DNA from 3 places in the Streptomyces sp. NPDC000229 genome. Region 1 is predicted to be linked to each of the others. Evidence: predicted binding sites of a transcription regulator. Region 1 holds the regulator's gene; each other region holds the start of a gene.
The links. Region 1 encodes HrcA, which represses chaperone genes, less so after heat shock. Its sites were predicted from a motif close to TTNGCACTCNGNNNNNCNGAGTGCNAA; they were not measured.

Region 1 (10,157 bases):
GCGGCGAGCCTCTCGGGCAGCATCCGGCGCCCGTCGGGCTCGGTGAGCCGGTAGCCGAACGACTCGACGGGGTGCGAGAGGCGACGGGCCAGGAGGGTGTACGCGGGCGTCGTGGCGAGCACGCCGTCGTCGGCGGCCGGCACCTCGACCAGCTTCACCGTCTCGCGGTACGCGGTCGCGTACCGCAGCCGGTCGAAGAAGCGCTGCCCGCTCGCCGGGTAGTGCGCGGTGACCGGGTGGGGGACCTGGTCGAGGTTGATGCGCTGGATCACCCCGGCGAGGCCCAGGGAGTGGTCGCCGTGGAAGTGCGTGACGCAGATGCGGTCGATGTCGTGCGCGGCGACCCCGGCGCGCAGCATCTGGCGCTGGGTGCCCTCGCCCGGGTCGAAGAGGACGCCCTCGCCGTCCCAGCGCAGCAGGTAGCCGTTGTGGTTGCGGTGCCGGGTGGGCACCTGGCTGGCGGTGCCCAGCACCACGAGTTCACGGACGGACATCGCCGCGTCCTACCCGGGAGGCCAGTTGAGGCCGCGGCCGCCGAGCACATGGGCGTGCGCGTGCCACACGGTCTGCCCGGCGCCGGTGCCGGTGTTGAAGACGATGCGGTAGCCGGTGCCGTCGACCTTCTCGTCCGCGGCCACCTGGCCCGCCTCGCGCAGCACGTCGGCGGCGAGTTCGGGCGCGGCGGCGGCGAGCGCGGCGGCGTCGGGGTAGTGCGCCTTGGGGATGACCAGGACGTGGGTGGGCGCCTGGGGGTTGATGTCGCGGAAGGCGACGGTCGTCTCCGACTCACGGACGATCGTGGCCGGGACCTCCCCCGCCACGATCTTGCAGAACAGACAGTCGCTCTGGTGCGGCTCTCCGGCCATGTCCTGGTCCTTTCTCCGCTCTCGTACGTATGAGGGCACTCTATCGGCGGCCGGGCGCCCGTCTGTTGAGCGCGGACCTGCTGACCCAGTACGTGATGACCACGCCCCAGAACAGCGGCGCACCGAACCCGGCGACGACCCCCGCGCCCACCCTGGGCAGCGCCAGGGTGACCAGCGAGTGCAGGCCCAGCAGTCCCACCGCCCCGGCCATCCACAGCACCGGAGGGCACTTCCGGGAGATCAGCAGCAGGGGGCGCCGCAGGCGTGGCGCCACACGCCTGCGCATCCACAGGAACCACGCCGTCCACAGCGCCAGGACCACGCCGATGCCGATCAGCTCGCTGGTGACCGCGCCGGACCCGCTGCCCCCGGTCCGCAGCGGGGCGGAGCCGATGCCCGCGGCCATGAACCCGGCGAGGGCCACCCAGCGCGCGCCCGCGGCGGTGCCCCAGGCCATGGTCTCCAGGTTGAACCGGGCCTCGCGGTCCTCCAGGTCGAGCGCGGCCGAGTCGACGAACCCCTCCGCGGCCCTGGTCCACGCGCCGCGCCGGAACCAGCGGCGGCGCAGGTGCAGCAGCGAGAGGTTGTTGTGGGCCTCGCTGCTCTCCGGGTTGAGGCGCAGCGCGGTCTCGTAGGCCTTCTCGGCGGTGCGGTAGTCCTTCAGCTGGTAGGCGGTCAGGCCCACCAGGAAGTGGGTGGCGTCCTCCTCGGGGCCCAGCTCGACCGAGCGGACGGCGAGCGCGTACGCCTCGCGGAGCCGCTCCCGGCGCCCGGAGCGGGCGAGGATCGTCCCCAGCACGTGGTAGCCGCTCCAGTGGTGCGGTACGAGGGCGAGGCCGCGCCGGGCGGCGTCCTCCGCGGCCGCCCACTGGGGCCCGCCCGCCGGCCCGTGGGCCAGCAGGTCGGCGCGCAGGAACCACGCCGACGGCAGCTCGGGGTCGGCGCGCAGCGCCTCGTCCGCCAGACGCAGCGCCTCGCCGCGGTCACCGAGGTGGCGGCGGCAGCGGGCGAGCAGGGCGAGGGCCTGCGCGTCGTCCGGGTTCTGCGCGAGGTGCTGCGCGGTGAGGGCGGCGGCCTGCTCGTAGCGATCCAGGTCGTAGAGCGCCTCGGCCCGGTCCAGTGTCAGCGACTGCGGGGTGGGCGGGGTGGTCACAGCTTGCGCTTCCTCTTCAGGTACGCGAGGAGGTCGTCGTACATGCCGCCGTCGTTGGCGAACGTCGCCACATTGCGGGCGGCGGAGAACCAGGGCTCGGTGGACGGCCGTATCTGCTTGGCCGCCCCCATCAGGTCCTTCATGTTGATCATCCGTACGGTGCCGGTGCGGGCCGAGTCGAGCAGCGCGGCCTCGGCGGCGGTCTCGCAGACGTGGGCGAGGTCGGCCCCGGAGAAGTCCTCGGTGGCCTTGACGAGCTTGCCCAGGTCGACCGCCTCGATGGGCCGGTCGCGCAGGTGGTAGCGGAGGATCGCGTCCCGCGCGGCGGCGTCCGGCGGCAGGACCAGCAGCGTGCGGTCGAGGCGGCCGGGGCGGCGCAGCGCGATGTCCACGTCCCAGGGGACGTTGGTGGCGGCCAGGACGAACACGCCGTCATTGCTGTCGGCGGCGATGCCGTCCAGTTCGGTGAGGAGCTGGTTGACGACGTTGCGCAGCCCGCTGTGGTGGCTGCGGCTGCGCTTGGCGCCCAGCGCGTCGAGCTCGTCCAGGAAGACGACGCAAGGGGCCTGGGCGCGGGCGGTCTCGAAGATGTCGTGGACGTTCTTCTCGGAGGCGCCGATGTACATGTCGAGGATGTCGCTGAGCGAGATCGACAGGAAGCTCGCGCCCAGCTCGCCGGCGACCGCGCGGGCGATGAACGTCTTGCCGCAGCCGGGCGGCCCGTACAGCAGGAGGCCGCCGCGGAGGCTCTTGCCGTACAGCTTGCGCAGCTCGGGGTTGCGCATGGGCGCGAGGAAGGCGGCCTCCAGTCGGTCCTTGACCTCCTGCATGCCGCCGACGTCCGCGAGCCGTACGGCGCCGGGTACGTCGACGTCCCAGGCGGCGGCGTCACCCGGGTCGTCACCGTGGCCGTCGACGGTGAGGGGCGCCTCGGTCCCGTCCACGAACCGGGGCGGGACGATGTCACCGACCTCCTGCTCGGCGGCGGCCCAGTCGAAGCCCTCGCGGTCCTGCGGGGCCGGAGGGGTGTGCGGGGCCGGAGGGGTCTGCGGGGCTTGCGGGGCCGGCGCGGGCGGCATGCCCATGGCGCGGCCCATCAGCGCGCGGGCGTCCGGGTCACCGGGTGCGTGCTGGAGGGCGACGGCCGCCTCGGTCACGGCTTCGTCGTTCCGCCCCGCCTGGAGGAGGAGTTCGGCGAGGTGCAGCCGCAAGGGTACGTCGTCGGGCGCGGCGGCGACGGCGGTGCGGAGGCTGCGGATGAGAGGAGACTCGTCGGACATGCCGCCACCTTACGGAGCCGGTACGACAACGAGTCCGCTGACCCCCGCTGTTGAGCGGTGGTCGCCCGGGCCGCCCTACGACCAGCGGCCGGTGCGTCCCAGCAGCAGGGCGGTGGCGGCCGTCCCGGCGGTCGAGGTGCGCAGCACGCTGCGGCCGAGCCGGTAGGGCTTCGCGCCCGCCTCGGCGAAGGCCGCCAACTCGTCGGGCGACACGCCCCCTTCGGGGCCCACGACCAGCACGATGTGGCCCGTGGCGGGCAGTTCGGCGGTCGCCAGCGGCTGGGCGCCCTCCTCGTGGAGGACGGCGGCGAAGTCCGCTTCGGCGAGCAGCCGGGCCACCTGCTTGGTGGTGGCCGCGTCGGCGACGTCCGGGAAACGGAGGCGGCGCGACTGCTTGCCCGCCTCCCGCGCCGTGGCCCGCCACTTGGCGAGCGCCTTCAGGCCCCGGTCGCCCTTCCACTGCGTGATGCAGCGGGACGCCGCCCACGGCACGATCGCGTCGACGCCCGTCTCGGTCATGGTCTCCACGGCCAGCTCGCCGCGGTCACCCTTGGGCAGGGCCTGGACGACGGTGATACGGGGGGTGGGCTCGGGTTCCGTGCGTACCTCGGTCACCGTCACATCGAGGCGGTCCTTGCCCTCGACGGCCGCGACGGTGCCGTACGCGCCGCTGCCGGCGCCGTCCGTCAGGACGATCTCCTCGCCGACGCGCAGGCGGCGTACGGAGACGGCGTGCCGCCCCTCGGGCCCGTCGAGGGTGACGGTCCCGCCGGTGACCTGGTCCACGCGGTCGACCAGGAACACGGGCGCGGTCATGACGCGACGCCCCGCAGCGCGAGGCCGGCCACCGAGGCGTCCAGTTCGGCGCTCAGGACCTCCACCAGGCGCCCGGCGGGCAGCTCGCGCGCCATCCGGTGGCCCTGCCCGGCCCACAGCGCCATGCCCTGCGGGTCACCCGCCTTGGCCGCGGCCTTGCGCAGCCCGCTCGTCAAGTGGTGCACCTCGGGGTAGGCGGCCGGGGCGTACGGGCCGTGCTCGTGCATGAACCGGTTGACCAGGCCCCGCGCGGGGCGCCCCGAGAACGCCCGCGTCAGCTCGGTGCGGACGAACAGCGGGTTGGTCATGGCCTGCTTGTGCAGGACGTGCGCGCCCGACTCGGGGCACACCAGGAACGCCGTGCCGAGCTGTGCGGCCTCGGCGCCCGCCGCGAGGACCGCGGCGATCTGGCTGCCGCGCATCAGACCGCCCGCGGCGATGATCGGCAGCGGCACGGCCTCCTTCACCAGCGCGATCAGCGACAGCAGGCCCGTGCCGGCCCCGCCGGTCTCCGGGTCGTCGCGGTGCGTGCCCTGGTGCCCTCCCGCCTCGATGCCCTGGACGCACACGGCGTCGGCACCCGCCTGCTGCGCCGCCTGGGCCTCCTCGGGCGACGTCACCGTCACGACGGTGACCGTCCCGGCGCGCGCGAACGCGGCGACCGTCTCGCGGGTCGGGCACCCGAACGTGAAGGAGACCATCGGGACCGGGTCGTCCAGCAGGATGGCCAGCTTGGCCTCGTACCCGTCGTCCCGCCCCGCGTCCGGGTCGCCGAGCGGCGTGTCGTACCAGTTGGCCTCACCGGCGAGCTGGTGCCGGTAGACGTCGACGGCGGCGGGGTCGGCGTGTCCGGGCTGGGGCATGAACAGGTTGACGCCGAAGGGCCGCGAGGTCAGCCCGCGTACCTGCTTGATCTCCTGGTACATGCCGTCGGCGGTCTTGTACCCGGCGGCCAGGAACCCCAGGCCACCGGCATCGGACACGGCCGCGGCCAGCTGCGGACAGGAGGCGCCACCCGCCATGGGGGCCTGCACGATCGGGTACCGGCAGAGATCGGTCAGTGCGGAGGACATGCACGCATGGTGTCACGCCCCCGCCGCACGGCCACACGCGGCCGCCCGTGCGCGCACGGGCGGTCTTGGGGTCCTGCGGCGGACCAGCCGGCCTCTCGGGGGGCTCATGCGGCGCGAAGCCACCGGGTCCCGGGGCGCGGGGGCGTCAGCCCCCACGACCACGATCTGCCCCCGTCAGGGGGTACCGGGGCCGCGGACCCTCGGTCACCGCCCGTTGAACGCGTCCTTCAGGCGGGAGAACAGACCCTGCTGCCCCGGCTGGAACTGACCCGTCGGCCGCTCCTCGCCCCGCAGCTTCGCCAGCTCCCGCAGCAGCCGCTCCTGCTCCGGGTCCAGCTTCGACGGCGTCTGGACCTCGACGTGCACGATGAGGTCACCGCGCCCGCCGCCGCGCAGGTGCGTCACACCGCGTCCGTGCAGCGGGATCGACTGGCCCGACTGCGTGCCGGGCCGGACGTCGACCTCCTCCAGCCCGTCCAGCGTCTCCAGCGGGCACTTCGTGCCCAGTGCGGCCGCCGTCATCGGAATGGTCACCGTGCAGTGCAGGTCGTCGCCCCGCCGCTGGAACACCGCGTGCGGCAGCTCGTGGATCTCGACGTACAGGTCACCGGCCGGACCGCCGCCGGGGCCGACCTCGCCCTCGCCGGCCAGCTGGATACGGGTGCCGTTGTCCACACCGGCCGGGATCTTGACCGTGAGCGTACGGCGCGACCGGACCCGGCCGTCGCCCGCGCACTCCGGGCACGGGGTGGGGACCACGGTGCCGAAGCCCTGGCACTGGGGGCAGGGACGGGACGTCATGACCTGGCCCAGGAAGGACCGGGTGACCTGGGAGACCTCGCCACGGCCGCGGCACATGTCGCACGTCTGGGCCGATGTACCGGGCGCGGCGCCCTCGCCGGAGCAGGTGGTGCAGACGACGGCCGTGTCGACCTGGATGTCCTTGGTCGTACCGAAGGCCGCCTCGTTGAGGTCGATCTCCAGGCGGATCATCGCGTCCTGGCCGCGCCGCGTGCGCGACCGGGGGCCGCGCTGGGACGCCGTACCGAAGAAGGCGTCCATGATGTCGGAGAAGTTGCCGAAGCCACCCGCGCCAAAGCCACCCGCGCCCGCGCCGCCGGAGGCGGACAGCGGGTCACCGCCGAGGTCGTAGACCTGCTTCTTCTGCGGGTCCGACAGCACCTCGTAGGCGGCGTTGATCTCCTTGAACCGCTCCTGCGTCTTCGGATCGGGGTTGACGTCCGGGTGCAGCTCGCGGGCGAGCCTCCGGAACGCCTTCTTGATCTCGTCCTGGGACGCGTCGCGGCGTACGCCGAGTACGGCGTAGTAGTCCGTGGCCACTTACGACTCCGCCAGGATCTGTCCGACGTAACGTGCCACTGCGCGTACCGCTCCCATCGTTCCGGGGTAGTCCATGCGGGTCGGTCCGACCACGCCGAGTTTGGCGACTGCCTCGTCGCCCGAACCGTAGCCGACCGCGACGACGGACGTGGAGTTGAGGCCCTCATGGGCGTTCTCGTGCCCGATACGTACGGTCATCGCCGAGTCCTTGGCCTCGCCGAGCAGCTTCAGGAGCACCACCTGCTCCTCCAGCGCCTCCAGCACCGGCCGGATCGTCAGCGGGAAGTCGTGCCCGAAGCGGGTGAGATTGGCGGTGCCGCCGATCATCAGCCGCTCCTCGGTCTCCTCCACCAGTGTCTCCAGCAGCGTGGCCAGCACCGTGGAGACGGTGCCCCGGTCCTCCGCCTCGAAGGACTCCGGGAGGTCCTGCACCAGCTGCGGTACGTCCGTGAAGCGCCGCCCCACGACGCGGCTGTTCAGCCGCGCCCGCAGGTCGGCCACGGACGTCTCGCCGAACGGCGCGGGGCAGTCGACCATGCGCTGCTCCACCCGCCCCGTGTCGGTGATCAGGACGAGCATCAGCCGGGCGGGGGCCAGCGACAGCAGCTCCACATGACGCACGGTGGACCGCGTCAGCGACGGGTACTGCACCACGGCGACCTGCCGGGTCAGCTGCGCGAGCAGCCGCACCGTACGGCCGACGACGTCGTCGAGGTCCACGGCACCGTCCAGGAAGTTCTGGATGGCGCGCCGCTCCGGCGACGACAGCGGCTTGACGCCGGCGAGCTTGTCGACGAAGAGGCGGTAGCCCTTGTCGGTGGGGATGCGGCCCGCGCTGGTGTGGGGCTGGGCGATGAAGCCCTCCTCCTCCAGCACCGCCATGTCGTTGCGCACGGTGGCGGGCGAGACTCCGAGGTTGTGGCGCTCCGTGAGGGCCTTGGAACCGACGGGCTCCTCGGTACCGACATAGTCCTGGACGATGGCGCGCAGTACCTCGAGTCTGCGTTCGCTGAGCATCGCGCGCACCTCCAGCTGGCTGTGGTTCCTTCTGCTTCGCTGGCACTCGCAATGCCCGAGTGCCAACCTTCCCCCGGCAAGTGTACGGCGCCGGGGTACGCCCCTAGCAAGGGCGGCCGACCACGCTACCGCGCGACGTCGCTGGTGGTTGCCGATAGCGTCGCGGTATGGACGTCAGTTGGGAAGACTTCGGCTGGGAGCGTCTCGCCGACGGCGTGGGCCGCAGGAGGCTCCCGGTGTGGGACGCGACCACGGCGCTGGTGGTCGGCGAGGAGGGCGCTCTCCTGTACGACACGGGCGCGACGCTCCGTGAGGGCGCCGCGATCCGGGCGCAGGCTCAGGCCCTGATGGGCGGCCGGAGAGTGACGCATATCGCACTGAGTCATCCCCATTTCGATCATGTGCTCGGCACGGCGGCGTTCTCGGGGACGGAGGTGTACGGCGCCGTCGGCATCGACACCGTGCTCACCAGGGACCGCGACGCGCTGCGGGGCGACGCCGTACGGCACGGGGTGGCCGAGACGGACGCCCTGGAGGCGACGGACGTCCTGGTGGCCCCGCACCACCTGGTGTGCGGCGAGTGGACGCTGGAGCTGGGCGGGCGGCAGGTGCTGCTGGCCAATGTGGGGCCGGGTCACAGCGGCCACGACCTGGCCGTGCTCGTGCCGGGCTCCCGGGAGGTCGTCCTGTGCGGGGACCTGGTGGAGGAGTCGGGCGACCCGCAGGCCGGGCCGGACGCCATCCCCTCGCGCTGGCCGGCCGCCCTGGACCGGCTGCTGGAGCTGGGCGGCGAGGAGGCCGTGTACGTCCCCGGGCACGGCGCCGTGGTCGACGCCGCCTTCCTACGCGCCCAACGCGATGAACTGGCCCGGCGGTTCGGGGTGTCGTAGCGTCTGGCGAATGCGCAGCTACCACCCCGATCTGACGCCCCCGTGGAAGAAGTCCGCGCCCGTTGCCGAGGTTCCCGCCGACCCGGACCTGGTGGTCGAGGAGGTGAGCACCGGCTTCTGCGGGGCGGTGATCGGCTGTGAGGCGGGGACGGTCACCCTGGAGGACCGGTTCGGCAAGCACCGGGTGTTCCCGCTGACGCCCCGGGGGTTCCTCCTGGAGGGCCGTACGGTGACGCTGGTGCGCCCGTCGGCGGCGCCCTCCCGGCCGTCGCGCACCGCCTCGGGCTCCATCGCCGTCCCGGGTGCACGCGCGCGTGTGGCCCGTGCGGGGCGCATCTATGTGGAGGGCCGCCACGACGCGGAGCTCGTGGAACGCGTGTGGGGCGACGACCTGCGCATCGAGGGCGTGGTCGTCGAGTACCTGGAGGGCGTCGACGACCTCCCGGCCGTCGTCCGGGACTTCGGCCCGGGCCCCGACGCCCGCCTCGGGGTCCTGGTGGACCATCTGGTCCCCGGCTCCAAGGAGTCCCGCATCGCGGCATCGGTCACGGACGCCCACACCCTGGTCGTGGGGCATCCGTACATCGACATCTGGGAGGCGGTGAAGCCCTCGTCGGTGGGCATCCGGGCGTGGCCCGCCGTCCCGCGCGGCCAGGACTGGAAGACGGGCGTGTGCCGGGCACTCGGCTGGCCGGAGAACACGGGCGCGGCCTGGCAGCACATCCTGTCGAAGGTCCACTCGTACAAAGACCTGGAGCCGGAGCTGCTGGGCGCGGTGGAGCAACTCATTGATCACGTGACGGTAGGCGGCGCGGAGCCGGCGTGATCACACACTGGTCCAGTCGTTTCCCCGCCGGGGCCCGAACCGCCTCCCCGCCATAGCGGGGCTGTTCCGTCGATCAGCTCGTCCACACGGCCTGGCAGGTCGTTGTCCCCGCCACTGCGGGGATCTGCGGTCGGCCTCCTGGGCGGGGCCTGGAGGGGACGTCAATCAATCCACCAGGTCCCGCACCACCGCGTCGGCCAGGAGCCGCCCCCGCAGCGTCAGCACGGCCCGCCCGTCGGCGTAAGGACCGGCGTCCAGGAGCCCGTCCCTTACCGCCCGCTCGGCAGCGGCCAGGCCCGCCGGCTTCAGCAGCGACAGAGCGCACCCCTCCTTCAGTCGCAGCTCCAGCAGCACCCGCTCCACGCGCCGGTCCTCCTCCGACAGGACCTCACGCCCCGCGCCGGGCGACCGCCCCTCCGCCAGCGCCGCGGCGTACGCGCCGGGGTGCTTGACGTTCCACCACCGCACGCCCCCCACGTGGCTGTGCGCGCCGGGCCCCGCCCCCCACCAGTCGGCGCCGCGCCAGTACAACTCGTTGTGCAGGCACCGTCCCGCCTCCGAGGTGGCCCAGTTGGACACCTCGTACCAGGAGAAGCCCGCCCCGGACAGCACGTCCTCGGCGATCAGGTACCGGTCCGCGTGGACGTCGTCGTCCGTCATCGGCACCTCGCCGCGCCGGATGCGCCGCGCCAGCTGCGTGCCCTCCTCCACGATCAGGGCGTACGCGCTGACGTGGTCCGGCCCCGCGCCGATCGCCGCGTCGAGCGAGGCGCGCCAGTCGTCGTCGCTCTCCCCCGGCGTGCCGTAGATCAGGTCGAGGTTGACGTGCTCGAACCCGGCCGCGCGCGCCTCCGCGACGCAGGCCTCCGGCCGCCCGGGGGTGTGCGTGCGGTCG
Region 2 (10,157 bases), on a different contig from region 1:
CCTGACGGGTGACGCGCCCGCTCCCCCACCCCAGCGCCTTGAGGGTGCCGAACTCCCGCACCCGCCTGCTGACCGCCGACGACGTCAGCAGCCCCGCCACGACGAACGCCGCGCCCAGCACGACGATCGACAGCCAGGTGCCCACTCCCGCCGCCAGGCCGGAGGCGGTCGACAGGGACCCGGAGACGGTGTCGGCGAGGTCGGCGGACGTGGTGACGGTGGTCCCCGGAACGTTCTTCTGTACAGCGGTCCTGACGTCCTCGATCCGCTGGGAGTCGGTCGCCCGGACGTACACCGTCGTCACCTTGCCCTTGGCGTCGGCGAGCGTCTGCGCCTCGGCGAGCGGCAGGTAGACGTCGGCGGCGGCGTCCCCGCTGTCGGCGGTCGCGACGCCGATGACGCGGTACGCGGTACCGGAGACGGTCAGCCTCTCCCCGACGGCCAGGCCCTGCTCCTTGGCGTACGCGCTGTCGACGACGGCCACCTTGGCGGACGTCTCGGCCGCCGTGAACGTACGCCCGGAGGTGATCTCCGACGACGTCAGCGGCCCGAGCCCCAGGTGGGCGACATCGGTCCCGTACACGGTGTACGAGTCGACCCCGAAGTCGGCCCCGCCCCCCTGTACCCGGCCACCGCCCTGACCAGGCTTCCCCGACTGCGCCTCGCCGCGCTTGAACTGCCCGTCGACCTTCAACACCCGTGCGTTCAGCCCACCGACGGCGTCCGCCACCCCGTCCTGTCCGGCGACCTTCACGACGGTCGAGGCGGCGAGCGTCTCGAACCCCTGCACCATGACGACGTCCTGGCTCTGTGCCCCGCCACCCTCCCCGCTCGCGTCGAACCGGAACCGGGGCCGCCGAACGGCATCGCCTTCCCCTGGCGGCAAGGCGGCCTTGGTGACCGTCATGTCGGTCCCCAGCCCGTACAGCGACTCCAACACCTTGCCCCGGGCCCGGTTCATCCCGGCCGTGACCGAGTCGACCACGATGACCAGCGCGATTCCGAGGGCGAGCCCCGAGGCGACGACCAGCGCCGCTTTGCGTCGACGGCGCAACTCGCGCCGGAGATAGGTGAAGAACATGCCGCGAAAGCTATGGACGCGGCGTGATGGGGGGTTAAGCCCCCGGTGAGAGTCGCATGAGAAGCGGCACGGACGTTACGCGCCGGCCCCCGCGCCGCCCGGGAACGCCGCCGTGTCCAGCGCGACCCCGAACGGCTCGGGCAGGGTGAGCACCTTCCCGAACGGCACCTGCTCGGACTGCTTGTACGTGCCGTCCTGCGGGTCCGCGAACAGGGTGACCATCGCGCCACGGGTGTCGTACCGGTCGATGAGCAGGTACATCGGGACCAGGGCGCGCGCGTAGGCGTGGTACTTCCTGGTCCGGTCGTCCGTGGCGTTGTTCTTGGAGGTGATCTCCACGATCAGCAGGGCCTCGGACGCGTCGACGGGGTCGTACGTGTCCGGGTCGGCGGCAGCGATCAAGTCGGTCGGCATCACGACCAGGTCGGGAACGTACAGTTTGTCGAGCGGCGCGATGTGCACTCCGAGGGTCTGGTAGATGCCCAGTTCGTCGGGCAGCCCCCTGTAGAGGCGGCGCTGCACGACCTCGGCGATGCCGTTGTGGTGCGCGTGTGGCGGCGGTACCAAGAAAATCTTCCCCTTGTCGATCTCGGCGCGCCAGCCCTCGGGCACGTCCAGCCCACGCCAGGCGTCCAGCATGAATTCCCACGTAGGGGGGGTCTCGGGGGCCGGGTCGTTCTCGACCGTCGCGGCTGTCATCGCGGGTCCCTTCTCCCGTGGCCTGAGGAAGGCGAATGTAGATCGACGGGGCGCCGGGGAAGCGCCCCTTTCCTCAGCGTCCCACGATCGTGTGAGCAGCGCACGGACCCGGCACCCTCACGGCAGGCGGGCCTGTCTGTTCAACTCCCGAACGCGCGCTCGCAGAACCTCGCCCGGCGGAGCCGGCGACAGGGCGTCCGGCGGACAGTCCCACTCCCGCCCGCCGCCCAGCGGACGCAGCTGCACATAGCCGCCGACGCGGCCCATGACCTCACCGATCCGCCCGTCCCGGCCGTCGATCATGTACTCGGGCGCGCTCATCGCCGCGCCTCGTGCAGGACGGCGACCAGGCGCATGGCGGTGTCCACGTTGCAGCGCCCCAGCTCCACGAGCGGGTACGGCACGTCACTCGCGGCCGACACCGGGTCGACCCGCAGGGACGGCAGGGTCACGCCCACCCTGCCGAGTTCGTCCCGCAGCTGGTCCACCACTTGCTCCACGGATCGCGTCCCCATGACCAGGCACCTCCACGCTGAGTGTTCGGGTTCTGTACACAGCGTGGTCGATTCGCGGCTAGTCTGAACACAAAGGCGGCCCAACAACCCCATCTGTGCTAACGGGAGTTGACACATGCCCGGTCCGAAGGATCTCGACCCGTCCTCCTCGCCCAGGGCACTGCTCGGCGCCGAACTGCGCCACGCCCGCGAAAAGGCCGAGTTCAGCCAGGAGAAGCTGGGCGAGAAGCTCTTCGTGAGCGGCTCGTTCATCGGCCAGCTGGAGGCCGGCACGCGGCGGATGCAACCGGAGTTCGCGGCACAGATCGATGACGTACTGGGCACGAACGGGTTCTTCCAGCGGAACTGCGAGGCCGCCAACAAGTCGCGATACCCCGATCACTTCGCGGAAGCGGCGGAGGCGGAAGCGGTCGCGACGTCGATCAAGGAGTACGCCCCGCTGCTGATCCCGGGCGTGCTCCAGACGGAGCGGTACGCGCGTGAGGTGTTCCGCGCGTACCAGCCCACCGCGACGGAAGACGCCATCGACGGCCTGGTCGAGGCGCGGCTCGCCCGCGCGCGGATCCTCGACGACCCAACGAAGCCGCTGTTCTGGGCGGTTCTGGACGAGGCGGTCCTGCGACGAGAGGTCGGCGGCCCGGCGGTGATGGCCGAGGCCCTCCAACACATTGCGGAGTTGGGCCGCGCCCACCGGGTGATCGTGCAGGTCCTGCCATTCGAGGCAGGCGCGCACATGGCGCTCGAAGGCGCCCTCAAATTGATGGCCTTCGACGACGCACCACCGCTCGCGTACCTGCAAGGGCTGGGCACGGGGCAGTTGCAGGACGACCCCGCCACCGTCAAACACTACGAACTGTCCTACGATCTCCTCGGGGCCAGCGCACTGTCACCCAGGGAATCCCTGGCCCTGATCACATCAGTGGCGGAGGATTACGCCCATGAAGATCGACATCCTTGAGTGGCGCAAGTCCACATACAGCGGCGGGGACGGCGGCAACTGCCTCGAAGTCGCCAGGTGGCGCAAGTCGACCCACAGCGGCGGCAGCGGCGGCGACTGCCTCGAAGTCGCCGATGGCCACCCCGACCTCGTCCCCGTCCGTGACTCCAAGAACCCCACCGGCCCGAAGCTCGTGTTCCGGGCCGCCGCATGGTCCGCGTTCGTGGCGGACCTCAAGCGATAAGAGCGACAAGAGCGACGCGCGGCCTCGGGGCTCAGGCGGCCCCGGGGCCGTAGCGCGTCTCCAGGAGGTGCCGCAGCATCGCGAGGTCCTTCCGGTTGGCGCGGCGCATGGCGGCGGCGAGGATCCGGCTGCCTCCTCCGCCCCGGTTCCGGAGGGTCATGCGGGTACGGTCGCCCTCGACGCCGTAGGGCTCCCAGGTGTAGGTGGTCTCCATGGGAAACGACCCCTGGTCGGCGCGCATGACCAGCCGCCGCCCGGGCTCGTACTCGACGATCTCGTAGGTGTAGACGAGCCGCCGCCCCAGGAAGCGGGCGACGAACGCGGCCCGTGCGCCGACCTCGACCTCCGAGGAGGTCTCCCACTCCACGGAGACGATGTTGACGTACCACTCGGGCGCGTTCGAGGGATCGGCGGCGTACGCGGCGACGGCGTCGCAGGGGGCGTCGATCACGGTCTCGGTCAGGACGTCGACGGCCATAACCCCAGCGTAGAACGCCCGAGGGCGGTACCCCCCTGGGAGTGGGGGTACCGCCCTCGTCAGCGTCAGGACTGCGTCCGATCCGGGAGGATCAGAAGTCCATGTCACCGCCCGGCATGCCGCCCGGAGCACCGGCCGCGGCCTTCTCCGGCTTGTCGGCGATGACGGCCTCGGTGGTGAGGAACAGCGCCGCGATGGAGGCCGCGTTCTGCAGAGCGGAACGGGTCACCTTGGCGGGGTCGATGATGCCCTCGGCGATCATGTCGACGTACTCACCGGTCGCGGCGTTCAGGCCGTGGCCGACGGGCAGGTTGCGCACCTTCTCGACGATGACGCCACCCTCGAGACCACCGTTGACGGCGATCTGCTTGAGCGGGGCCTCCAGCGCCAGGCGCACGATGTTGGCGCCGGTCGCCTCGTCGCCCTGGAGCTCCAGCTTCTCGAAGACGCTGGACGCCTGGAGCAGGGCCACGCCACCACCGGCGACGATGCCCTCCTCGACGGCGGCCTTGGCGTTGCGCACCGCGTCCTCGATGCGGTGCTTGCGCTCCTTGAGCTCGACCTCGGTGGCGGCACCGGCCTTGATGACGGCCACGCCGCCGGCCAGCTTCGCCAGGCGCTCCTGGAGCTTCTCGCGGTCGTAGTCCGAGTCGGAGTTCTCGATCTCGGCGCGGATCTGGTTGACGCGACCCGCGACCTGGTCGCTGTCACCGGCACCGTCGACGATGGTGGTCTCGTCCTTGGTGATGACGACCTTGCGGGCGCGGCCCAGCAGGTCCAGGCCGGCGTTCTCGAGCTTGAGGCCGACCTCCTCGGAGATGACCTGGCCACCGGTGAGGATGGCGATGTCGTTCAGCATGGCCTTGCGGCGGTCGCCGAAGCCCGGGGCCTTGACGGCGACGGACTTGAAGGTGCCGCGGATCTTGTTGACGACCAGGGTCGACAGGGCCTCGCCCTCGACGTCCTCGGCGATGATCAGCAGCGGCTTGCCGGACTGCATGACCTTCTCCAGCAGCGGGAGGAGGTCCTTCACCGAGGAGATCTTGGAGTTGACGATGAGGATGTACGGGTCGTCGAGCGACGCCTCCATACGCTCCATGTCGGTGGCGAAGTACGCCGAGATGTAGCCCTTGTCGAAGCGCATACCCTCGGTGAGCTCCAGCTCCAGACCGAAGGTCTGGGACTCCTCGACGGTGATGACGCCTTCCTTGCCGACCTTGTCCATGGCCTCGGCGATGAGCTCGCCGATCTGGGTGTCGGCGGCGGAGATGGAGGCCGTGGAAGCGATCTGCTCCTTGGTCTCGACATCCTTCGCCTGCTCCAGCAGCGCACCGGAGACGGCCTCGACGGCGGTCTCGATGCCGCGCTTGAGCGCCATCGGGTTGGCGCCGGCGGCGACGTTGCGCAGACCCTCGCGGACGAGCGCCTGGGCGAGGACGGTCGCGGTGGTCGTACCGTCACCGGCGACGTCGTCCGTCTTCTTGGCGACTTCCTTGACCAGCTCGGCGCCGATCTTCTCGTACGGGTCCTCGAGCTCGATCTCCTTGGCGATGGAAACACCATCGTTGGTGATCGTGGGGGCGCCCCACTTCTTCTCGAGGACGACGTTGCGACCCTTGGGGCCCAGGGTCACCTTGACGGCGTCGGCGAGCTGGTTCATGCCGCGCTCGAGGCCGCGCCGTGCCTCCTCGTCGAACGCGATGATCTTGGCCATGTGAAGTGGTCCTCCCGGACTGGGGTGGATGCTCCGGACCGCGCTGGCGCCCGCGACGGACGGCCTGCCTGCCTGAAGTGGTTCCTTGCCCCACCGGCCTGCGGACCTCACCGACTCGGTCCTTCGTTGTCACTCTCACCTTCAGAGTGCTAACGCCAATGATTAGCACTCGACCCATGCGAGTGCAAGCGCCTCCAGCAGATCCGGCCCTCCGCCGAGGCCGTGCCGACCCCTCGCCGCGGCCCGCCGGGACCCCACCCGGGCATCGTCCGGACATGCGCGAGGGGCCCGCGTCCCCTGGAACGCGAGCCCCTCGGCACTTGCGATGTCGACAGTCGATGGTCGGTCGATCGCGACGCGGCTCTCAGCCGGCGGCGAGCTTGACCATGTCCGCCTGCGGACCCTTCTGGCCCTGCGAGATCTCGAACTCGACTCGCTGACCTTCTTCAAGGGTGCGGTAGCCGTCCATCTGGATCGCGCTGTAGTGGACGAAAACATCCGCACCACCGTCGACCGCGATGAAGCCGTACCCCTTCTCCGCGTTGAACCACTTGACGGTGCCCTGAGCCATGCCTAACTCCCCTATTACTGGCCCTTGCACAGGACCGCACTTCGCGGACCCGGGTCAGACCTCACCCGCTGACAGCTCCCCGAGGCCCTGGGGGCCTGGGGATACCCCAGCGGGCGTGCGCCGGAACGCGTCGACCGCCGCTGAATGTATCTGCCCAACTGCCGTCTGCAACAGGTCAATCGGACGAGAAATCCGAGCACGGATGAACGGAAAATGCGGCCGAAGGGGCCAGAATCCTGGGCAAGTCGGGCCCGGCAAAGCACCCAAAATGGCACAATTCGCGGGGGTACATTGACTGCATCTTGTCGCGGCCGCGCAATCTCTCATATGCGTGCGGCACAGGCAGCGGCGGGGACTTCCCCAACTCTACCGCGCTCAACCATGCAGAATTGCCCCCTCCGCTTCTCTCACGGAGGGGGCAAAGTCCGTCACGCCGCCTGCGTCAGCAGCCGCCTGCGACGGCCGGAATGATCGACACACCCGCACCGTCGGGCGTGGCGGTCTGGAGACCCTGCTCGAAGCGCACGTCGTCGTCGTTGACGTACACGTTCACGAAGCGGCGGAGCTTGCCCTGGTCGTCCAGGACACGGGCGGCGATGCCCGGGTGGTTCTTCTCCAGCGACTCGATGACCTCGGACAGGGTCGCGCCCTCCGCCGTGACCTCGGCCTGGCCGCCGGTGTAGGTACGGAGGATGGTGGGGATGCGGACGTTGACGCTCATGTCGTGATGCTGCCTCTCAGTACAGGCTCAAGTCAGGGTCAGGCCAGGCCGGCGTCGCGGAACGCGTCCAGGCTCGGTCGGATCGTCGCGGTCGGGCCGGTGGTCGGAGCGACGGCGTCGAGGGTCTTCAGGCCGTCGCCCGTGTTGAGCACGACCGTGGTCAGGGACGGGTCCAGCACGCCCGCCTCGATCAACTTCTTCGTCACGCCCACGGTCACGCCACCCGCCGTCTCGGCGAAGATGCCCTCCGTACGCGCCAGCAGCTTGATCGCGTCGACGACCTGCTGGTCGTCGACGTCCTCCACCGCGCCACCGGTCCGGCGGGCGATGTCCAGGACGTAGGGGCCGTCGGCCGGGTTGCCGATGGCGAGCGACTTGGCGATGGTGTTCGGCTTCTGGGGCCGTACGACGTCGTGACCGGCCTTGAAGGCCGTCGACACCGGCGAGCAGCCCTCCGCCTGGGCACCGAAGATCTTGTACGGCTTGTCCTCGACCAGGCCCAGCTTGATGAGCTCCTGGAGCCCCTTGTCGATCTTCGTCAGCTGCGAGCCGGACGCGATCGGGACGACCAGCTGGTCGGGCAGCTTCCACCCCAGCTGCTCGCAGATCTCGTACGCGAGGGTCTTCGAACCCTCCGCGTAGTACGGCCGCAGGTTCACGTTCACGAAGCCCCAGCCCTCGCCCAGCGGGTCGCCGATGAGCTCGGAACAGAAGCGGTTGACGTCGTCGTAGTTGCCCTCGATGCCGACCAGGTCGCCGCCGTAGACGGCGGCCATGACGACCTTGCCCTGCTCCAGGTCGTGCGGGATGAACACGCAGGAACGGAAACCGGCGCGGGCGGCGGCGGCGCCGACGGCACCCGCCAGGTTCCCCGTCGACGAGCAGGACAGGGTGGTGAAGCCGAAGGCGCGCGCCGCCTCGAGCGCCTGCGCGACGACGCGGTCCTTGAAGGAGTGCGTCGGGTTGCCGGAGTCGTCCTTGACGAACAGCTTGCCCGGCTCGACACCCAGCTCGCGCGCCAGGTTGTCCGCCTGGACGAGCTTGGTCCAGCCGGGGTTCAGGTTCGGCTTGTCGGTCACGTCGGCCGGCACGGGCAGGAGAGGGGCGTACCGCCAGATGTTGGCGGGACCGGCCTCGATCTGCTTGCGCAGGGCTTCCGGGTCACCCACCGGCAGGTCGTAGGCGATCTCGAGCGGCCCGAAACACAGCTCACAGGCGAAAATGGGACCGAGCGCGAAGCGCTCGCCGCATTCGCGACAGGAGAGGGCGGAAGCAGGCCCGAGGTCGACGTTCTTGGCGGTGGCGACAGTCTGTACAGCCATGGAGGCGAGGCCCTTTCTCCTCATCTTCCTCATGGCGCACTTCGCCATGAGACGGATTTGGCACCTTCCCTAGCCGGGGCCTCGCGCAAGAGCTTGCGAGTGCCGACTGGAGGGTTGCCGGGGCTTCAACGGGCCGTGTCCCTCTGCCCCTCTGGATGAGCGGTATTCGATTGTTTCCGCGGGGACCCGACATGCGACGGCCATCCGCGTTGTTCAAGACTGTAACCGAACCCCCGGACGCTTGAGATGGTCGTCCGATACGCGAGATGGAGATCACGTGCTGGAAGAGGTGGAGCGCTGGCTGGAGCGGCGGTCCTGGTCCGTGGCCGACCGACCGCTCGACCGGCTGCTCGCGGCCAAGCACGGGACGACCGTCAGTGTCGTGCTGCCGGCACTGAACGAGGAGGCGACGGTCGGCGACATCGTCACCGTGATCCGCCGCGAGCTGATGTCCGCCTCCACCCCGCTCGTCGACGAACTCCTGGTGATCGACTCGGGCTCCACCGACCGGACCTCCGAGGTCGCCGCCGCGGCCGGGGCGCGCGTGGTGCACCGGGACGCGATACTCCCCCGCGTACCCGCCCTCCCCGGCAAGGGCGAGGTGCTGTGGCGCTCCCTCCTCGCCACCACCGGCGACATCGTCTGCTTCGTCGACGCCGACCTGCGTGACTTCTCGGCCGATTTCGTCACCGGGATCGTCGGCCCCCTCCTCACCGACCCGTCCGTCCACTTCGTCAAGGCCATGTACGACCGCCCCCTGGCCGGCTCCCCCGGGCAGGGCGGCCGGGTGACCGAGCTGGTGGCGCGGCCGCTGCTGAACCTGCACTGGCCGCAGCTCGCCGGGTTCGTCCAGCCGCTGGGCGGCGAGTACGCGGCCCGCCGCTCCCTTCTCGAACGTCTCCCCTTCCCCGTCGGCTACGGAGTGGAACTGGGCCTCCTCGTCGACGCCCTGCACACCGTGGGCCTCGACGCCCTCGCGCAGGTGGACGTGGGTGTGCGCAAGCACCGGCACCAGGACGAGCGGGCGCTGGGCCGGATGGCGGCGGCGATCTACCGGACGGCGCAGCTGCGGCTGTCGCGGGGGCACCTGGTGCGGCCGCGGCTGACGCAGTTCGACCGCGGGGACGACGGCTTCGTACCGCGTACGCACGACGTCGACACCGAGGAACGCCCGCCGATGACCGAGGTGGCCGAGTACGCACGGCGCCGCCGGGTGGCCTGAGGGCCGTACGTTTGAGCGTTTCCGCAACGGGCTAGGTTCGTCTCCATGGCAGCCCAGATTCTTGTCGCCTCGAACCGCGGTCCGGTCAGCTACGTACCACGTGAGGACGGGACGTTCGACGCCCGGCGCGGCGGGGGCGGACTGGTGTCGGGACTGTCCGCGATCGGGCCGGACGCGGGCGCGCTGTGGGTGTGCGCCGCGCTGAGCGACGGCGACCGGCAGGCGGTGCGGCAGGGCGTCGCGGCCGAGCCGGGCGTGAAGATGCTCGACATCGACGCGGCGGTGCACGCCGACGCGTACAACGGCATCGCGAACTCCGTGCTGTGGTTCGTGAACCACATGCTGTACCAGACGCCGCTGGAGCCCGTCTTCGACGCGGAATTCCGCCGCCAGTGGGGGTCCTACCGCCTCTACAACCGTGCCTTCGCCGAGGCCCTCGCGGTGGAGGCGGCGGACGGCGCGGTCGTGATCGTCCAGGACTACCACCTGGCCCTGGTCCCCGGAATGCTCCGCGAGCTCCGCCCCGACCTGCGCATCGGCCACTTCTCGCACACGCCGTGGGCGCCGCCGGAGTACTTCTCCATGCTCCCGGACGACATCGCCGAGGAGCTCCTCCTCGGCATGCTCGGCGCGGACCGGCTCGGCTTCCTGAC
Region 3 (10,157 bases), on a different contig from region 1:
GTGCCGGGTCGACGAAGACCGCGTCGTACGGGGAGGTGTCGACCTCCGTGACGTCGGCGCAGCGCACCTCGATCAGGTCGGCCAGGCCCAGTGCGGCGGCGTTGGCGCGGGCGGCCTCGGCCGTCAGCGGGTCGCGGTCGACGGCGAGGACCCGGATGCCCGCGCGGGCCAGGGCGATCGCGTCGCCGCCGATTCCGCTGCACAGGTCCGCAACGCTGCGTACGCCGAGGCGGGCGAAGGCGGCGGCGCGGTGCTCGGCGACCGTTCTGCGGGTGGACTGTTCGACGCCGCCGGGCGTGAAGTACATGCGGTGCGCGTCCTGCTCGCCGAACTTCGCCACTGCCCGCTGCCGCAGCCGGGCCTGTGCGATCGCCGCCGTGACCAGATCGGCCGGGTGCTCGCGGCGCAGCCGGGAGGCGACCGCCAGCTCCTGGGAGGGGGTGTGGTCGCGCAGGGCGGTGAGCAGGGTCTGGCCCTCGTCGGTGAGGAGCGCGGAGAAGGCGGCGAGATCGGTCACCCGGCCCATTGTGGGCCAGGCGGGGGATGGTGCGCGTCAGGCGGCGGTGTCGGCCGGTGGTCCGGGCGGCGCGCTGACAGGATGCGGCGCCATGCAGCTAGTACGACAAAAAGGTCAAAGGGTAAGCAAGCGTGCGCGGGTCCTGCTCGCCGCACTGCTGATCGCGGCGCTCGGATCCGCCTGTGCCGCGGAAACCGGCACCGGGGGAGCGGGTCCGGGTTCCGGAGCGGGCGGCGGCAATGCCGAGCCCGCCGCCGGTCAGCAGCCCCAGCAGCCCCCCGACGCGGCCGCCGCCCTCACCGCGTACGTGGAGAAGGTCAGGCGCGCACAGGCCGCCCGTACCCTCGCCGCCAGGAAGTGGGGCCTCAGGGCCACCCCCCTGGCCGCGCCCCCGCCCCCGGCGGCCACCGACAAGCCGCACATCACCTTCCGCAAGGGCTTCGGAGTCGGCGACCCCAGCCTGCCGCCCGTCTTCACCACCGTGCCGACCAAGGAACGGATCGTTTTCCTGACGATCGACGACGGCGCGGAGAAGGACCCCGAGCTGCTGCGGATGATGGACGAACTGGACATCCCCTACAGCGCCTTCCTCAGCGACTACCTGGTCAAGGAGGACTACGCCTACTTCAAGCGGATGCAGGACCGGGGCGTGGCCCTGCACAACCACACCCTCAACCACCGCTACATGCCCGCCCTTTCGTACGCGGAGCAGAAGCGCGAGATCTGCGGGCAGCAGGACACCATCGAGAAGCGGTACGGCACACGGCCGTCGCTCTTCCGCCCGCCCTACGGCAACTACAACGCCGACACCCTGCGCGCCGCGCGGTCGTGCGGCGTGAAAGCCGTCCCCCTGTGGGCCGCCGAAGCCTTTCCCGACCACATGGAGTGGCGCGAATGGGACCGGGACCTGCATCCCGGCGACATCATCCTCACGCACTTCCGGGGCCGGGAGGACTGGAACGGCACCATGCCGGACATGATCAGGCAGGTGATGGACGTCGTCACGGCCAAGGGGTACGCGGTGGCCAGGCTGGAGGACTACGTGTGAGCCGGCCCTGCGGCCGCGATCACGCCACGACCGGGCGGTGAATTGGCACTCCGCTTGACCGAGTGCTAACCGCGGTCATAGTCTCAGGTCTGGCACTCCCCACCGGAGAGTGCCAACACAGCGACGGGCAGGTCCGGCACCCGCGACGACGGATCCACCTGGTCGCCACCTCAGACAGTTAACCCCGTGAGATCTCCGAAGGGGGAGGTCGGATCGTGACGACCACCAGCTCCAAGGTTGCCATCAAGCCGCTCGAGGACCGCATCGTGGTCCAGCCGCTCGACGCCGAGCAGACCACCGCCTCTGGCCTGGTCATCCCGGACACCGCCAAGGAGAAGCCCCAGGAGGGCGTCGTCCTGGCCGTTGGCCCGGGCCGCTTCGAGAACGGCGAGCGCCTGCCGCTCGACGTCAAGACCGGCGACATCGTGCTGTACAGCAAGTACGGCGGCACCGAGGTGAAGTACAGCGGCGAGGAGTACCTCGTCCTCTCGGCTCGCGACGTGCTCGCGATCGTCGAGAAGTAATTCACCTGAGCAAGATTTGCTTTTGAGCTGCGCCCCTGGCCCCCGCTGATGACACATTGCCGGGCGGCGAGGGGCGCGGTTCGTCAACCAGAGTTTTCGAGAGGGCTGAATCGCTCCCATGGCGAAGATCCTGAAGTTCGACGAGGACGCCCGTCGCGCCCTTGAGCGCGGCGTCAACAAGCTTGCCGACACGGTCAAGGTGACGATCGGCCCCAAGGGCCGCAACGTCGTCATCGACAAGAAGTTCGGCGCGCCGACCATCACCAACGACGGTGTCACGATCGCCCGCGAGGTCGAGATCGAGGACCCGTACGAGAACCTCGGCGCCCAGCTGGTGAAGGAGGTGGCGACCAAGACCAACGACATCGCGGGTGACGGCACCACCACCGCCACCGTCCTGGCCCAGGCGCTGGTCCGCGAGGGTCTGCGCAACGTCGCCGCGGGCGCCTCCCCGGCCGCCCTGAAGAAGGGCATCGACGCCGCGGTCAAGGCCGTCTCGGACGAGCTGCTCGCCTCGGCCCGCCCGATCGACGACAAGGCCGACATCGCCGCCGTGGCCGCGCTCTCCGCGCAGGACCAGCAGGTGGGCGAGCTCATCGCCGAGGCGATGGACAAGGTCGGCAAGGACGGTGTCATCACCGTCGAGGAGTCCAACACCTTCGGCCTGGAGCTGGACTTCACCGAGGGCATGGCCTTCGACAAGGGCTACCTGTCCCCGTACATGGTCACCGACCAGGAGCGTATGGAGGCCGTCCTCGACGACCCGTACATCCTGATCCACCAGGGCAAGATCTCCGCGATCACCGACCTGCTCCCGCTGCTGGAGAAGGTCATCCAGGCCGGCTCCTCCAAGCCGCTGCTGATCATCGCCGAGGACGTCGAGGGCGAGGCCCTGTCGACCCTGGTCGTCAACAAGATCCGCGGCACGTTCAACGCCGTCGCGGTCAAGGCCCCCGGCTTCGGCGACCGCCGCAAGGCGATGCTCGGCGACATGGCCGCCCTCACCGGCGCCACGGTCATCGCCGAGGAGGTCGGCCTCAAGCTCGACCAGGCCGGTCTTGACGTGCTGGGCACCGCCCGCCGCGTCACCGTCACCAAGGACGACACCACGATCGTCGACGGCGGCGGCAAGTCCGAGGACGTGCAGGGCCGCGTCGCGCAGATCAAGGCCGAGATCGAGACCACGGACTCCGACTGGGACCGCGAGAAGCTCCAGGAGCGCCTCGCGAAGCTGGCCGGCGGCGTGTGCGTGATCAAGGTCGGCGCCGCCACCGAGGTGGAGCTGAAGGAGAAGAAGCACCGTCTGGAGGACGCCATCTCCGCGACCCGCGCCGCGGTCGAGGAGGGCATCGTCTCCGGTGGTGGCTCCGCGCTCGTCCACGCCGTCAAGGTGCTGGAGGGCAACCTCGGCAAGGAGGGCGACGAGGCCACCGGTGTCGCGGTCGTTCGCCGCGCCGCCGTCGAGCCGCTGCGCTGGATCGCCGAGAACGCGGGCCTCGAGGGCTACGTCATCACCTCGAAGGTCTCCGAGCTCGACAAGGGCCAGGGCTTCAACGCCGCCACGGGCGAGTACGGCGACCTGATCAAGGCCGGCGTCATCGACCCGGTCAAGGTCACCCGCTCGGCCCTGGAGAACGCCGCCTCCATCGCCTCCCTGCTGCTCACGACCGAGACCCTGGTCGTCGAGAAGAAGGAAGAGGAGCCGGCGGACGCGGGCCACGGCCATGGTCACGGCCACTCCCACTGACGCCTGCTGAGCGTTTCGAGGCCCGGTGCCCCCGTCGCGGGGGCACCGGGCCTCGGTGTTTTCCGCGCCGTCACGCCGAGCGGCTGAGCTCCCACGGCCGCACCGGATCCTGGAACGGCGCGCCCTTCGCGTACCGCTCCAGCTCGTCCAGCGCCTGGTCCGCCATGCGGTGCAGCTCGTTGCCGAGCGAGCCCGCGAGGTGCGGGGTGAGCAGCACGTTGGGGAGGGTGTAGAGCGGGGAGTCGGGCGGCGGGAGTTCGGGGTCGGTGACGTCGAGTACGGCGCTGAGGCGGCCGGACACCAGGTGCTCCAGGAGGGCCGGCTCGTCGATCAGGGAGCCGCGCGCGGTGTTGATGAGCGTCGCCCCGTCCGGCATGAGGGCGAGCTGCGTGGCGCCGATCATGTGGCGGGTGGACGGCAGTTGCGGGGCGTGCACGGAGACGATGTCCGCGCGGGCGCACAGCTCGTCGAGCCCGGCCGGCACGACCCCGAGCGCCGCGGCCTCGTCGGAGGTGACGTACGGGTCGTGGAGCAGCACCTGTACGTCGAAGGGGCGCAGCAGCTCGATCACGCGGCGGCCGACGCGGGACGCGCCCACGATGCCGACCGTACGGCGGTGGTTGCCGCTGTCGGCGAGCTCCCGCAGCCAGTCGTGCTCGGCGCGCAGCTCGGCGTACCGCCGAGCGGCGCGCAGGACGCGCTTGCCGGCCAGCAGGATGGCGGCGAGCGTGTACTCGGCGACCGGCAGGGCGTTGGCCGCGGCGGCCGAGGTCACCGTGATGCCGCGCTCCCAGCAGGCGTCGGTGACATGGTGCTTGACGGACCCGGCGGCGTGGACGACGGCACGCAGGCGGGGGGCCCGGTCCAGGACGGCCGCCGTGAGCGGTGTCGCGCCCCAGCAGGTGAACAGCACCTCGGCCTCGGCGAGCGCGGAGGCGATGTGGGGCACGGGGGCGGTCAGGTCGTGGGCGACCAGGTGCGGGTCGGTGCGCGCGAGGGCGGCCAGGCGGGCTCGGTGGGCGTCGGTGAGCAGGCGCCCGGCGATGCCGGGGCCCATGGCCAGCAGGACGGCGGGCCGGTTGTCAGTGGTGTCGTGCATGGTGGTCCGTGGGCTCCTCAACGGCGGCATGGGCGGCGGCCTCACTTGACGCTCCCGGCGGTCAGACCGGCCTTCCAGTGGCGCTGGAGCGAGACGAAGGCGACGACCAGGGGGAGGACGGCCAGCAGGGAGCCGGTGACGACGAGGGGGTAGAAGTCCGGCTCGGCGTGGGCGTTGCTGTTCCATGCGTACAGGCCGAGGCTCAGGGGGAAGAGCCGCTGGTCCGAGAGCATCACCAGGGGGAGGAAGAAGTTGTTCCAGATGGCGGTGAACTGGAAGAGGAAGACCGTCACGAAGCCCGGCATGATCATGCGCAGCCCGATCGACCAGAAGGCGCGCAGCTCGCCGGCCCCGTCGATACGGGCGGCCTCCAGGGCCTCGCCCGGGATGTAGCCGGCGCTGAAGACGCGGGCGAGGTAGACGCCGAACGGGTTGACCAGGACGGGGATGAGCACGGCCCAGTAGGTGTTGACGATGCCCGTCTTGCTGGCGAGCAGGTACATGGGCAGGGCGAGCGCGGTGGTGGGGACCAGCACGCCCATCAGGACGACACCGAAGAGCTTCTCCTTGCCCCGGAAGTCGTACTTGTCGAAGGCGTATCCGGCGGCGACGCAGATCAGCGAGCAGGCCAGCGCCCCGCCGCCCGCGTACAGGAGGCTGTTGAGGTACCAGCGGAAGTACACCCCGTCGCCGTACTCGGCGAGCCGGGTGAGGTTGCCCGCGAGGTCGAAGCCCTCGAAGGAGAAGGCGTTCCCGGCCAGCAGCCCGCCCGCGTCCTTGGTGGCGGCGGTGACGAGCCAGACGAGGGGGAAGAGCATGTAGGCGGCGGACAGCAGCAGGGCCCCGTTGACGGCGGTCCTGGACAGCCATCGGCTCGGCGGCCGGCGCGTGGCTGTGGTGCCGCCGGTGGCCGCGGGGGCGGTGCGGGCGGGCGGCGGAGTGGTGACGGTCGCGCTCATGCGTGCTTCTCCTTCCGGTTCTGCTTCCGGCGGCCGGTGAAGCGGGTGACGGCGAAGGACAGGAGCGCGGCGGTGAGCGCGAGGAGGACGGAGGCGGCGGCCGCGAGTCCGTAGTCGTTGCGGTCGAAGGCCGCGGAGTAGGCGTACATGTTGGGCGTCCAGGTGGAGGTGACGGCGGAGCCCGTGCCCTTGTTGAGGATCAGCGGCTCGGTGAACAGCTGGAGCGAGCCGATGACGGTGAACAGCGCGACCATCGCCAAGGAGGCGCGGATCAGCGGGAGTTTGATGCTGAACGCGGTGCGCCAGGCGCCCGCCCCGTCGACCGTCGCCGCTTCGAGGACGGAGCGGTCGATGGCCTGGAGGGCCGCGTAGAAGATGACCATGTTGTAGCCGAGCCATTCCCACAGCGCGATGTTGACCACGGAGGGGAGGGCGCCTTCGGGTGAGAAGAAGTCGAAGCCGATGCCGCCGGACTCCATGGCCTTCACGACCGGGCTGAGCTGGGGCGTGTAGAGGTACACCCAGATCAGTGCGGCGATGATGCCGGGCACGGCGTGCGGCAGGAACAGCGCCAGCTGGAAGAAGCGGCGGGCGCGGGCGAGTGCCGAGTCGAGCAGCAGAGCGAGGCCGAGGGCGCCGGCGAGCAGCAGCGGAATGTAGAACAGGCAGTAGCCGAGCAGGACGCCGAAGCCCTCGCGGAAGGCCCGGTCGCCCAGCGCCGCCAGGTAGTTGTCGAGGCCGCTGAAGACGGTCTCGGTGCCGCCGAACCCCAGCCCCGACTGCTTCTCGGTGAACAGGCTGAGCCAGACCGCGTATCCGATCGGCACCACCATCACCGCGGTGAACAGGACGAAGAAGGGGGTCAGGAGGACGGCGGCGGCACCGGTGCGGGCACGCGCACCGGTCCGGGGGCGGGCAGAGGGGGTGGCGGCGAGGACGGCGCGGGCCTTCATCGGTGTCAGCCCTCGACCTTCAGCCCGCGCTTCTTCAGCTCGGCGACGGTGGCGTCGTGCCCGGTCTTCACGGCGTCGGCGAGGGTGGTGCCGCCGTTCGCCACCTTGCCGAGCTGGTCCTTGATGGCGAGGTTGGTGGTACCGGTGGTCGGGCCCCAGGCCCAGTTCGGGTTGATGGAGGCACCGGCCTGCTCGAAGAGCCGGTAGATGTCCTGGCCGCCGAAGAACCCGGCGTCGAAGGCCTTCTTGGCGACCGGGCGCAGTGCGGTGGCCGCGGGGAAGGCGCTGGAGGTGCCGGAGGCTATCCGGGCCTTGATGCCCTCCTCGGTGGTGGCCATCCAGGTGGCGAATTCGACCGCCGCCTCCGCCTTCTTGCTGTCCTTGGTCACGGCGAAGGTGGAGCCGCCGACCATGCCGCTGGCGGGCTTGCCGTCCCAGGAGGGCATCGGGGCGACGGCCCACTTGCCGCTCTGCTCGGGCAGGGTGCCCTTGAGGACGCCCGCGCCCCAGGAGGCGCCGAGGTAGCCGATGGTGGTGCCGTTCTTCAGGGAGCCGGTCCACTCGGGGCTGAAGGAGGCGTTGTTGCGGACCAGGTCGGCGTCGAGCAGGCCCTGCCAGTAGGCGGTGACCTTGGTGGTGGCGGCGTCGGTGGTGTCGACCTTCCAGGTGTCGTCCTCGGCCTTGAACCACTGGGCGCCGGCCTGCCAGGCCATCGCTTCGAAGCTGGTCGGGTCGTCGGGGAAGAAGGTGGCGATACGGGCCTTGGCGTCGGCCTTCTTCACCTTCTCGGCCGCCGCCTTGAACTCGGCCCAGGTCTTCGGGACGCCGACGCCGTACTTCGCGAAGAGGTCCTTGCGGTAGTAGAAGGCCTGCGGCGCGGCGTCGAAGGGGACGGCCCAGTTCTTGCCGCCGAGCGTGGTGAGTTCGAGGGCCTGCGGCAGCAGCTCGCTCCTGACGTCGTCGGGCAGGTGGGCACCGATGTCCTGGAGCGCGCCCTGGCTGACGAACTCGGGGAGGGACGGGTACTCGATGGAGACGAGGTCGGGGGCGTTGCCCGCCTTCACGGCGTTGGAGATCTTGGCGTACCCACCGGCGTTGCCGGAGGGGATCTCCTCGAACGTGACCTGGATGTCCTTGTGCGAGGCGTTGAACGCGTCGACGACTTCCTTGGAGCCCTTGGCCCAGCCCCAGAAGGTGATGGTCACCGGCTTGCCGTCGGCGGCGGGGCCCGACGGGTCGTCACCGCTGCCGCCGCCGCACCCGGTGAGCAGGGCGAGAGCGGCGGCGGTGGCGGCTATGGCGGGGGACGTTCTGCTCCAACGGCGGCTCAGGCTGCTGCTCTTGCTGCGACTCATGGCGGGGCTCCTGAACGAACGGCGACACGGAAGGTGTGGCCGTGATGATTGAGCCACCCATGAGCGAAGTCAAGAGCGAAAGATTGATTGATCGAAAAAAGATCAGTTTGGTTTCGAGCGGTCCGCTCCGCAGGAGGCCCGCACCCGCAGCCGCGGCAGCAGCGTCACATGCCGCCGGGGATCCTCCCCGCCCGGCCCCCCGGCCTCGTCGGCCCGGCCCCCGGCCGCGGCCTGGGCGAGCCGTTCGACCAGCAACTCCGTGGCCAGCCGGCCCACCTGCCGCTTCGGCGGGGCGACCGCCGTCAGCGGGGTGTCGGCCAGGGCGGCCACCTCGTCGTCGTACGCGATCAGCGCCAGGTCCTCCGGTACGCGCACGCCCAGCTCGGCGAGGCGCTGCACGATCTGGATGGCGTCCACGTCGTTGTGCACCAGCGCCGCGGTCGCCCCGCCCGTCGCGACCGCCGAGCGCAGTGCCCGGACGGCCTCCTCGAACCCGTCCGGGTCCAGCTCGGACGGCACCGAGTCGATCACCGGGCCCGGCTCGCCCAGCCCCAGCGCGCCGAGTGCCTCCGTGTACCCGGACCGCACCGCCAGTGCGGTCGGGCTGTCCGCGCGGGCCACCAGCAGCGGCGCCCGGTGGCCCAGCCCCACCAGGTGGCGCACGGCCAGGACGACCCCGTGCCGGTGGTCGGAGGACACCCGGTCCAGCCCGTCCAGCGCCGAACCGGGCGCGGCACGCCGCTCCAGGAGCACGGCCGGCACCGGCAGCTCGGCGATCCAGTCGCTGTGCTCGGCCGGGTCGCCCGGCGCCCGCCAGCCCGGCGCCACCAGCAGCCCCTCCGCCCCCGCGGCCAGCAAGCCCTCGGTACGGGCCCGGTCGTCCTCCGGGCGGTAGTCGGAGATCCGCAGGATCAGCCGCGCTCCGGCCCTGGCCGCCGCCTCGCGGGCACCGCGGATCACCTCGGCGAAGTAGTACGTCGCCGAGGGCGCGAGCAGGCCCAGCACCGGACCGCTGCCCGGCGCCGCGGCTGCCGCCTCGCCGCCCTGGCGCCGCTCGGCACCGCCCTGCGCCCCGGGCCACGAGACCTGGCCGTGCACCCGGTCCAGCAGTCCCCTGCCGGCCAGCGCCTCGACGTCCCGGCGCGCGGTCACGGGGGACACGCCCAACTGGGCGGCGAGGTCCGAGACCCGCGCCGTGCCGCGCTCCCGCACCAGGGCCAGCAGTCGGTCGTGACGTTCAACAGCACTCTCGCGCACGGCGGAAGTCCCCCTCGAGGTGTGGTGGCTCGGTCGAGCGGTGCCCGTCGTCAGACCCTATTCCACTCCGGAAGCCCGGATGATCGAACCGCGGGGAATTTCGATCATTCGATCCGAACCTGTTGACGTTCGATCGCTCTCGCCTTCATGATTCCGGAACGCCGTTGCGGCGGGCCGCAGTGGCCCGGGGGGACTACTGCGGCCCGTACTTGCGGCCCGCTCGGGAGCTCACGCCTCCGAGCAGGCCGCGCGGCGCCAGCTTCACCACACCCATCAAGGCCTTGTAGCGCGGGTCCGGAATCGACAGCGTCCTGCCCCGCGCCAGGTCCGCCAGCGCCGCGGCCACCAGCTTGTCGGCGTCCAGCCACATCCAGCCGGGGATGTTGTCCGTGCGCATCCCGGCCCGCTCGTGGAACTCCGTACGCACGAAGCCCGGGCACAGCGCCATCAGCCGCACCCCGCTGCCCGCCAGGTCGCGCGCCGCGCCCTGCGTGAACTGCACGACCCACGCCTTGGACGCCCCGTACGTGCCGCGCGGGACGAACGCGGCCACGGACGCGACGTTCACCACGCCACCCCGGCCCCGGTCCCGCATCGACGCCGACGCGGCCGACGTCAGCCGCAGCACCGCCTCGCAGTGCACCTTCAGCATCTTCAGTTCGTCGGCCATCGACACGTCCAGGAACCGGCCCTTGTTG

Region 2: the regulator HrcA is predicted to act here: its motif matches at 5,831-5,857, upstream of groL (chaperonin GroEL).
Region 3: the regulator HrcA is predicted to act here: its motif matches at 1,608-1,634, upstream of groES (co-chaperone GroES).

What each region holds. Positions count from the first base shown of each region.
Region 1 is NZ_JBEPEL010000035.1:34,877-45,033, forward strand. Features, by position in the region: gene ABT360_RS18825 (ribonuclease Z) at 1-494, opposite strand, end outside; gene ABT360_RS18830 (histidine triad nucleotide-binding protein) at 504-866, opposite strand; gene ABT360_RS18835 (tetratricopeptide repeat protein) at 907-2,019, opposite strand; gene ABT360_RS18840 (ATP-binding protein) at 2,016-3,299, opposite strand; gene ABT360_RS18845 (16S rRNA (uracil(1498)-N(3))-methyltransferase) at 3,375-4,115, opposite strand; gene ABT360_RS18850 (nitronate monooxygenase) at 4,112-5,188, opposite strand; gene dnaJ (molecular chaperone DnaJ) at 5,393-6,529, opposite strand; gene hrcA (heat-inducible transcriptional repressor HrcA) at 6,530-7,546, opposite strand; gene ABT360_RS18865 (MBL fold metallo-hydrolase) at 7,714-8,436, shown strand; gene ABT360_RS18870 (DUF3097 domain-containing protein) at 8,447-9,262, shown strand; gene hemW (radical SAM family heme chaperone HemW) at 9,428-10,157, opposite strand, start outside.
Region 2 is NZ_JBEPEL010000045.1:12,874-23,030, reverse strand. Features, by position in the region: gene ABT360_RS21575 (ABC transporter permease) at 1-1,081, opposite strand, end outside; gene ABT360_RS21570 (Uma2 family endonuclease) at 1,157-1,780, opposite strand; gene ABT360_RS21565 (hypothetical protein) at 1,898-2,101, opposite strand; gene ABT360_RS21560 (hypothetical protein) at 2,098-2,295, opposite strand; gene ABT360_RS21555 (helix-turn-helix domain-containing protein) at 2,411-3,253, shown strand; gene ABT360_RS21550 (DUF397 domain-containing protein) at 3,234-3,476, shown strand; gene ABT360_RS21545 (SRPBCC family protein) at 3,508-3,954, opposite strand; gene groL (chaperonin GroEL) at 4,046-5,668, opposite strand; gene ABT360_RS21535 (cold-shock protein) at 6,033-6,239, opposite strand; gene ABT360_RS21530 (ubiquitin-like small modifier protein 1) at 6,682-6,960, opposite strand; gene thrC (threonine synthase) at 6,999-8,315, opposite strand; SAM riboswitch class I at 8,300-8,444, opposite strand; gene ABT360_RS21520 (glucosyl-3-phosphoglycerate synthase) at 8,560-9,504, shown strand; gene ABT360_RS21515 (alpha,alpha-trehalose-phosphate synthase (UDP-forming)) at 9,550-10,157, shown strand, end outside.
Region 3 is NZ_JBEPEL010000002.1:98,051-108,207, forward strand. Features, by position in the region: gene ABT360_RS02030 (THUMP-like domain-containing protein) at 1-526, opposite strand, end outside; gene ABT360_RS02035 (polysaccharide deacetylase family protein) at 609-1,565, shown strand; gene groES (co-chaperone GroES) at 1,781-2,089, shown strand; gene groL (chaperonin GroEL) at 2,208-3,836, shown strand; gene ABT360_RS02050 (hydroxyacid dehydrogenase) at 3,907-4,935, opposite strand; gene ABT360_RS02055 (carbohydrate ABC transporter permease) at 4,977-5,894, opposite strand; gene ABT360_RS02060 (carbohydrate ABC transporter permease) at 5,891-6,847, opposite strand; gene ABT360_RS02065 (ABC transporter substrate-binding protein) at 6,853-8,178, opposite strand; gene ABT360_RS02070 (substrate-binding domain-containing protein) at 8,305-9,459, opposite strand; gene ABT360_RS02075 (SDR family NAD(P)-dependent oxidoreductase) at 9,653-10,157, opposite strand, start outside.